DNA from 2 places in the Enterococcus sp. R12 genome. Region 2 is predicted to be linked to the other one. Evidence: predicted binding sites of a transcription regulator. Region 2 holds the regulator's gene; the other holds the start of a gene.
The links. Region 2 encodes NrdR, which represses ribonucleotide reductase genes. Its sites were predicted from a motif close to ACACNATATATNGTGT; they were not measured.
Positions count from the first base shown of each region.

Region 1: the regulator NrdR is predicted to act here: its motif matches at 2,744-2,759, upstream of nrdD (anaerobic ribonucleoside-triphosphate reductase).

Region 1 is NZ_CM176874.1:2,178,848-2,183,425, reverse strand. It holds gene nrdG (anaerobic ribonucleoside-triphosphate reductase activating protein) at 1-370, opposite strand, end outside; gene nrdD (anaerobic ribonucleoside-triphosphate reductase) at 454-2,649, opposite strand; gene ACTW1R_RS10050 (ABC transporter ATP-binding protein) at 2,937-3,701, shown strand; gene ACTW1R_RS10045 (FtsX-like permease family protein) at 3,691-4,578, shown strand, end outside.
Region 2 is NZ_CM176874.1:1,725,628-1,730,205, reverse strand. It holds gene dnaI (primosomal protein DnaI) at 1-354, opposite strand, end outside; gene ACTW1R_RS07945 (replication initiation and membrane attachment family protein) at 354-1,730, opposite strand; gene nrdR (transcriptional regulator NrdR) at 1,744-2,214, opposite strand; gene ACTW1R_RS07935 (FusB/FusC family EF-G-binding protein) at 2,418-3,059, opposite strand; gene ACTW1R_RS07930 (hypothetical protein) at 3,308-3,646, opposite strand; gene ACTW1R_RS07925 (ABC transporter ATP-binding protein) at 3,815-4,578, shown strand, end outside.

The DNA of each region.
Region 1 (4,578 bases), 450 kb from region 2:
CTTCATAGGTGTAGCCTGACCAGCTCCAAATATCTTTGCTGTGCCCAAATTCAGCACGAACCCGATCAACGACTTTCAGACAGACTGTTGTGTTCAAGAAAGGTTCGCCGCCTAGGAGGGTCAGCCCTTGGACATAATCATGCCGCAGATCTTCGATGATTCGATCCTCTAGTTCTTGCGTAAAAGGTGTACCATAGCGAAAGTTTTGGACCGCTTTGTTAAAACATCCTTCACAAGCAAAGAGACAGCCGCTCACGTATAAACTATTTCGAATGCCTTCACCATCAACAAAGTTGAAGGCTTTGTAATCAGCAATATAATTTTGGCTATATTCTTTGGCTTGCCATTCTTTAGGTTTCGGATTTCTCATAAGAAAACTTCTTTCTATCATGAATTACAGGGATTGGTCTTCAAGAAAAGGAGTGTAGAAGAAATCTAGCACTCCTTTTTCGTTTATTCTTGCAAATGTTTGACCCGGGCAGAAATTTCTTTGTGCCGTCCATTGACCATTGGACGAGCTTGAGGATTTCCAAGATACCCACAGGTTCTTTTGACGACGTCACAACTTTTTGGGTCATGATTGCCGCATTGCGGGCATTCGAAGCCCCGTTCGGTTGGATTGAAATCTCCTTCATACCCACACTCATAACAGTGATCGATAGGGGTATTTGTTCCAAGATAGGCGACCCGATCATAAGCGTAATCCCATACCGCTTCTAACGCTTTTGGATTTTGCTGCAAGACTGGGTATTCGCAGTAATGAATAAACCCGCCAGAACAGTATTTTGGATACTCTTTTTCAAAATCAAGTTTTTCAAATGGTGTCGGATTTTTCCGCACATCATAGTGGAAGCTGTTGGTGTAGTATTCTTTGTCGGTAATGTTTTCAACTTCACCGAATTTTTCGGTATCCAAGCGGCAGAAACGATCAGTCAGGCTTTCACTAGGCGTCGAATATACGCTGAAATGATAGCCGTATTCATCGCCCCAAGCATCTGCATGAGCTTTCAATTCTTTCACGATCGCTAGGGTAAAGGCTTTTGCTTCTGGATCTTGTTCCCATGTTCCACCATAAAAAGCCGAAGCAGCTTCATACAAACCGATATATCCAAGAGAAACAGTAGCACGTTTGTTTTTGAATAGTTCATTCACATTGTCTTTGCGATCCAAACGTTCACCGAAAGCCCCATACATATAAAGGATCGGCGCATTCGCAGGGCTGGCTTCTTTACAGCGCTCCACCCGATAGACAAGAGCATCCTTTACGATTTGCAGACGATCTTCCAGCAGCGTCCAGAATTTTTCTTGATCACCATTTGCTTCTAAGGCGATCCGAGGAATATTCAATGTTACGACACCTAGATTCATCCGACCAACATTGACTTCTTCGCCACGTTCGTTTTTCCAGCCTTGCAAGAAAGAACGACAGCCCATCGGCACTTTAAAGCTGCCGGTCAATTCAACCAATTTATCATAATTCAAAATATCAGGATACATCCGTTTGGTGGCACACTCTAAAGCCAGTTCTTTAATATCATAGTTCGGATCGGTAGGGGCCAAGTTGACGCCACGGCGAATACTAAAGATCAATTTTGGAAAAATAGCGGTACGCTTCTCACTGCCTAACCCGTTGATGCGAATTTGGAGAATCGCTCGTTGGATCTCCCGTTCGAACCAGTTGGTTCCTAAACCAAACCCAAGGGAAGTAAACGGCGTTTGTCCGTTTGAGGTGAATAACGTATTGATTTCGTATTCTAGACTTTGCATTGCATCGTAGATATCTTTGCGCGTTTTGCTCTTCGCATAAGCTTCCCGACGTTCAGGCGACTCGATCCATTCTTCGGCATCTTTTAGATGCTTTTGATAATTCAACTCAGCAAAAGGAGCCAATAATTCATCTGTTCGATCAGCAGAACAGCCGCCATATTGACTCGATGCTACGTTTGCAATGATTTGTGAGATTTGAGCGGTGGCCGTTTGGATCGATTTTGGCGATTCCACTTCGGCGTTCCCAATTTTAAACCCATTATTCAGCATGCCTTTAAAATCGATCAAGCAGCAGTTGGTCATTGGGGTGTAAGGATGATAATCCAAGTCATGGTAATGAATGTCGCCTTTTTGGTGAGCATTTGCCACGTGAGGAGGGAGCATTTTCAAACCGATCGATTTTCCTACGATCCCAGCGGTCAAATCACGTTGTGTATTGAACACATTGCTATCTTTATTGGCATTTTCATTGACGACCGATTGATCTTTATTCATCAATTTGTTGATCGTAAAGTTGATGTCTGTGGCTTTGCTGCGCTCGAAATCACGATGGGTCCGATAGTTGATATATTCTTCAGCCAAGGCATACTCGTTTTTTGCTAATAAGATATGCTCGACGATATTTTGGATCTCATAGATTTTTACATTCGTACGAAAACGTTCCGCGATCTCGTGATCGACACTGTCAACGATCTCGGTGATTTTTTCGTGGTCGATGGGAGAAAGCTCGCCGTTGATTTTTCTTAGGGCTTTCACTAACGCATCGTAAATTTTTTGATCATCAAAATCGACAAGCCGTCCATCACGTTTAACGATTTTTAACTGACGCAAAGCGGACTGTCTTTCCAACCCTTGCTCAGGATTTCTCTTAATGTTCATCATTTCTACCACTCCTTATCTTCCTCAATATAATAAAACAAATTGTAGAAATGAGCAACTATATATAGTGGTGGATAAGGGGTGGTAAATTGGATATACACAATATATGGTGTATATTCATTGGGGTGTTTTCTGGGAAAACTGATAAGATTAAGGATTTGGTTGTTCCATGTTTCACATAATGAATAAAAAACTTTTTTAAATTTATTTTTTCTCTGTTTTGAAGCAGAAGTATTCAATGAAAAAGTATGCTACCATAAGGAGAGAATTTTATTAAAGGAGGGTTCTATGTGAAAAATATGATTGATGTGAAGCATCTGACCAAAAGTTACGGCACTCGTTTCAATCAAACCAAAGTATTAGATAACCTTTCTTTTGCAGTGGATCAAGGAGAATTTGTCGGGGTCATGGGGCCCAGCGGCGCTGGGAAAACGACCTTGATGAATCTGTTGTCTTCAATCATGCGACCTAGCTTAGGCTCGATCTATATCGATGGCAAAGACATTACCCGAATGTCGGAAAAAGCCCTCAGTGATTTTCGTCGTCAGCAGATCGGTTTTATCTTTCAAGACTTTAATCTTTTAGAGACGTTGACTGCCAGAGACAATATCTTGCTTCCCCTTGCCATTGATCGTTTGCCCGTGAGTGAAACCCAAGAGCGCATTGAACAAACGGCCAATTTGTTAGGAATCGACCACTTGTTAGATCGCTACCCAGAAGAATTGTCTGTAGGGCAAAAACAGCGGGTCGCTGCTGCTCGAGCAATCATTAGTCGTCCGGCGGTCCTTTTTGCTGATGAACCCACTGGCGCCCTTGATTCAAAAGCGGCGACAGAATTATTACGGTATTTAGCACAAATCAATCAACAAGAGAAAACAACGATCTTGATGGTCACCCATGATCCTTTCACCGCCAGCTACTGCAACCGAATTTTATTCATCCGAGACGGTGTCTTCTTTGCAGAAGTCGTCAGAAAAGGCGGGCGTCAGGAATTTTTTGAAAAAATCATCGATATGCAGGCAACGATTGGAGGCGGTCCGCGCCATGTTGTTTAAAATCGGCTGGCGGAGTTTTTTACGGCAGTTTCGCAACTATATGGTGTACTTTATTTGTATGATGACCGCTGTGATGATTTTTTATTCCTTTAACGCCTTGATGAATGATCGTCTGCTGAATCAACGGGTCCAGCAAGATATCCGCATTGAAGGGGTTCTAGGATTCGGCAGCAGTGTGGTTGCCTTTGTCGTCTTGTTTTTTATGCTGAGTGCCAATCATTTTTTTCTTAGTCAGCGGCAAAAAGAAATCAGTGTTTACCAGCTTTTGGGGCTGCGGCAAGGTCGTCTGGCTTGGCTGTTGCTGCGGGAAACGTTTCTATTGAACTTTTTCTCTTTAGTGACCGGCATCTTTATGGGGATTATTTTTTCGAAATTTTTTTCTATGATTTTGATTCGAGCGATGGGCTTGAATTTAACGAGTCATTTCTTTAATTCACCCCAATCGATTTTTTCAACGGTTTTTGTCTTTATCGCGGCGATGATTATTTTGAGTATTCAAGTGATCCTTTTTGTATGGCGTACCCCAATGAGTGAGCTGATCAAGACTGAATACCGCTTACCGATCAAGAAAATGAAAATGACCCCGTTTCGTTCATTAATGGGGGTTCTAGGTCTGATTCTACTAGGGGTAGGCTACTATCTGTCTTTGACCTTGCGGGAAACGTGGACCAACTATATCACGTATACGCAAGATTTTTCAGCAATTTTATGGATTCCTTTATTGATTCTGTTTTGCTGTGTGACGGCAACCTATCTTTTTTTTGATTGCTCCTTGCCAGCATTGTTATATTTTTTGAGCAAGCCGAAAAAACGTCTTATCAAAGGGGCGAAACTGATTGCTTACAATAACGTGCGGGCTTACTTGCAAAGAACGTGG
Region 2 (4,578 bases):
CATATCCATCGCTTTGATGCGACTGCGGATCTCTTCTTGTTTCTGATATGCCAGTAGTTCTTTCGTTGGTACATAGGTGACGTCAATAAAATGAAAATTTAACGCTAAGCGCGGCTCATAGCCCGGTGCGATCATGGATGGATCATTGATGCGGAATTTCCGCTTTTCTTGGACGAACTCATACAGTTTCGCATAGCTTTTTTGAATATCTGCTTCGGTCAATACCTCTTCATTTTCGGCAATAAACGCTTTGACATCAGGATCTTGTAAAACTTCTGCCATCATTGCTGAAAACTGATCACGGTAATTGCGTTTATCCAATAGTTTTCCTAAGTTTTTCCCTACATCTTCCATTACTTGTCACCAGCTTTCTTATGCAAGTAGTTTTGCAGTTTTTTATCTAATTCTGCTTGTCGCTCTGGCGTTAAGGCTGTCTCTTCCACTGGTTTTTCAGCCCAAGAAGGCAGCTTTTCTTCGCGAATGATTTTTTTGCCGCTGGTTTGTGGTCGGCTGCGTTTTTCCTTGGCACTTCGAACAAGGCTCCGAACATGTTTGATGGCATCTTCTGCCGTACCAATTTTTAATTCTGACCACTGGGCGGCGATATTGTTCACATAATTTCCTGACAAAGCGGCATTGTTTTGGACCACCAAGACATAATGAACCAGCACATTGATCACACTATTTGGCAATGGTGACCGTTCGACAAGGCTCTTGATCAGCCATTGTTCTGAATCCGTCATAAAACTGTTTTTCTCCGCTTTGATCGCCTTGAGAAAAGCGATCGGTGCATTGTTCTCACTTTCTTGAATCAATAAGACATCATTTTCTGAAAAACCATTCTGTTTTAAGGTATTGAAGCGGCGCAACTGACTTTCCGCTTGGGGATCTTCTCTTTTTGATGTTTTCGTGAATGTTTGTCGTGATTTCTTCATGATCGCTTGTTCCAGCTTCTTCTGGTCGACCTCGCCTGTTGTCAAAGAAACATTATCCGCCATCAAATCCAACAATTCCAACACATCATAGCCATATAAAGAATGGTATAGAACTAACTTTTGTCGAAAACTTGGCGTGAAATTAGCGGCACGGATATACCGACGCTGCGCTTCATATAAAAGAAAGTCCCAATCCAACTGCTTTTCGTCAAGCACCAAGTTCGCTTTGGTTTCTTGAAAAGAATCACTGACTGCCTGTAACGTTTCTTCATGTGAAGCAAAACGTGCGGTATTTAACCCATAGGCGGCTGAGAAGGATTGAGTCACTTCCTGATAATCGGTCAAGGAACACTGCTTTGGTTGATACAGCTTGACCAGCTGATTAAATTTACGCTCCCCGACTCTTTCCAACAACAGATAGGCATACAATTCATCTTGAAAAAACGCTGCTGGATGGACCGGTTCTTGCAACCAATACAGATACGAGCTCCCGTTTTGAGCATCTGCTTTCTCATAAGACTTTAGCAAGCCGATGCCCTCTAAGTTTTGCTTGGCTTTTATGAAGCGAGGCATTCCCGCATTCATGGCATTCAAGATATCTAGATGCACGGTCGTCATCGACTCCTCGCCAGAAAAGCTTTGGGCTTGGACATCGCTTGCGAGTGTCAAATACAACGCTAAAGCATCACTTTCAATAATTGGTTGATACAAATAAATGAGGGCGTCTTTCCCTTCCGTTGTAAGTGGACGGCTTTTGAACACTTTGTACGATTGATTCGGTAAACTATTGCCCACTTGTTGTCCCCCTCTATTCTTGTGGTTCTTTCGCTTTTTCGACGATGTCTTGTAGTTCTTTTAAGAAAACTGACATGTCTTTAAACTGGCGATAGACACTGGCAAAACGGATATAAGCGATCTCGTCTAAATCAACTAAATCTTCCATCACATACTCACCAATCTGTGTTGTAGAAATTTCATTTTCACCAAGAGCACGAACACGACTTTCCACATGATCGACGATCGTTTCCATCTGATCCATTGTCACTGGACGTTTTTCAGCAGATCGAATCAAGCCCCGTAGGATTTTTTCGCGATTGAATTCTTCACGGGCTCCATTCTTCTTAATGACAAGTAGGGGTGCCTCTTCGATACGTTCAAATGTTGTAAAGCGATAGCCGCAATTTTCGCATTCACGACGGCGGCGAATCACACGTCCATCATCGGCTTGTCGACTATCAACTACCCTAGAATTGTTATGATGACATTTTGGACATTGCATAGTTCCACCTCATTTTCTCTCTTATGCGCTTACGTATTCACGTAAAGTCATCGGTTTCTATGATTAATTATAACATGAAATCCGTTGGTACAATAGCCAAAGTGGTTTATTCTGTTCATTTATTACAAAATTTAAATAATGTTATAACTACTGTTTTTTTGAATTTGAAAAAACGGCAGAAATTTTTCTGCCGTTTCATTTCGTTATTTATCTTTCATTTGCAGCAAAGAAACAAAGTCATGCAAATTTGCTGGCTGTTCCATCTGCTGATTGCACCGTTGGCTATCCCGGCAAATATAGTTCCCCCGTTTGGTATACGTTCCATCTCCATTGCTTTTTGTCAAAGAAAGAAACATCGAGACATTCCCCTCATGCTGACACAAGGGACAGATTCCTTTCTTGACCTCGGTTGAGACATGACCGTGAAGTCCTGTAAAGCCCTGCTCAGTGGCAATGATCATAAACTTACTTTGACTACCGATATCATCCCAAGAAAGATAGGTGGTCTCTTTTAAATCAACGGAAGCAAAATCAGGTATTTTTAGTTTTTTTACTTTCCGAAACATTTTTTCAATTTGTTTTGTTGTCGGTACCTGAAAGGGTCGGACGTACTCTTTGAGCTCTGTTAACAGCTCATTGCTGCGACTGATTGTCATCCCCGGATGAAAGAAAGCAGCTAAAATTTCTCGTGGTGCTGTTTCTTCTTCAGGAAAAAATTGTTCTATGGCGTCTTTTGTCATCGTTTCAACCGTTTTGATCGTTCGAGGATCATTGACCGATTGATACGTTCGTACTAATTGGTATACTTGATGTTTAATTGAATGAAATTGGTAAGGTTCGATCATAAAAAAGCCTTCTTTCTAATTTTCCGTTTCCTATTGCGGCTGTTCTACTTTCTTGACAGTCGTACACAATGCATAAATAAGCATTTGATGACCACCTCCCAATTTCTTTGCTGCTTTCCATGCGATCTTAATGGATTATAATGAGAGGTTGAGAAATTGTCAACTGTGCAGGTGGTTGTCTTTCAACCTCTCTTTGGTCTCATTAACAAAAAATGCCTCGTCTAGAAGACGAAGGCATCCATGGTCGTTTATAATTTATCTTCAATTCCTGTGTAATGCTTCAGCTGGTCTGCATCCCGTCGATCATTCGAAGAAATTTTATTTGCATCGGGATTTTCAGCTCGCAATAGTTCTTCGCTGCTGACATTTTCAGGGGTGGTTCGATCATTGCGGGCATCACGCTCATCATTTTGATCATCTAGTTCATTGACTCGTTTTTGATCGTGCTCTTTCTTGATTTGACCTTCTTGTGCTTGTTCTTTCCCAGAGTGGGCAAGTTCTTCATTGTTGGTCCACTCACCGATTTTTTCTTTGGCTTTGCCAACGATCACATCTTTTTCATCTTTAAAAGTACCCATAGTTATCATCCCTCCTGTATACTTTCATCATAACAAGCATTCTGATTTCTGACAAAAGATATGAATACGATACCAAACAGTCAGCAAAATGTTTTTCTTTATGCTATAATATGAGCGATTATTTTCTGAATTTTCTTACAACTGGAGGTGAAGAACCTGTTTAAGGTTCGACAATAGATGACAATCCTCGATTTCCAACAGGTTTCATTCGTTCGCAACAAGAACTATTTATTAAAAGCGATCAATTGGCAAGTGAAAAAAAATGAGCATTGGGCGATTTTAGGTCTGAATGGTGCTGGCAAAAGTTTATTACTCCAAATGATCACGGGAAGTTTATGGCCTTCTTCTGGTCAACGAACGGTCTTAGGTGAGCGTTACGGGAAAACGTCTGTGCCCGATCTTCAACGGCGCATTGGTTGGGTCAGTTCAGCGCTGCAAAGCAAGTTTTATGGTCGCGATCTTGCCGAAGAGATCGTTCTTTCCGGGCTTTATTCCAGTATTGGTCTTTATGAGTCCTACGAAGAAGAGCAGCTGATCCAAGCAAAAGAGCTTTTGGCTGACTTAGGTTTGTCGCATCTGATCCATCGTTCCTATCACGTCCTTTCGCAAGGGGAAAAACAATTTGTCATGATCGCACGGGCCATGATGGCACAACCAGAGATCCTCATTTTGGACGAACCTTGTACGGGCCTTGATCTATTTGCGCGAGAAGAACTGCTAACCCGTCTGGAGACTTTTTCACAGCTGCCGAATACGCCGACTCTTCTTTACGTTACCCATCATACGGAAGAGCTACTACCGATTTTCACTCATTTGCTGATGTTAAAAAACGGCGAAGTCCACGCCGCTGGTCAACGAGAGACGATTTTTACTGAGGAGGTTCTCACCTCTTTTTATGATCAACCGATCGTTCTTCACCCCTTTTCCAGCAATCGCGTGAT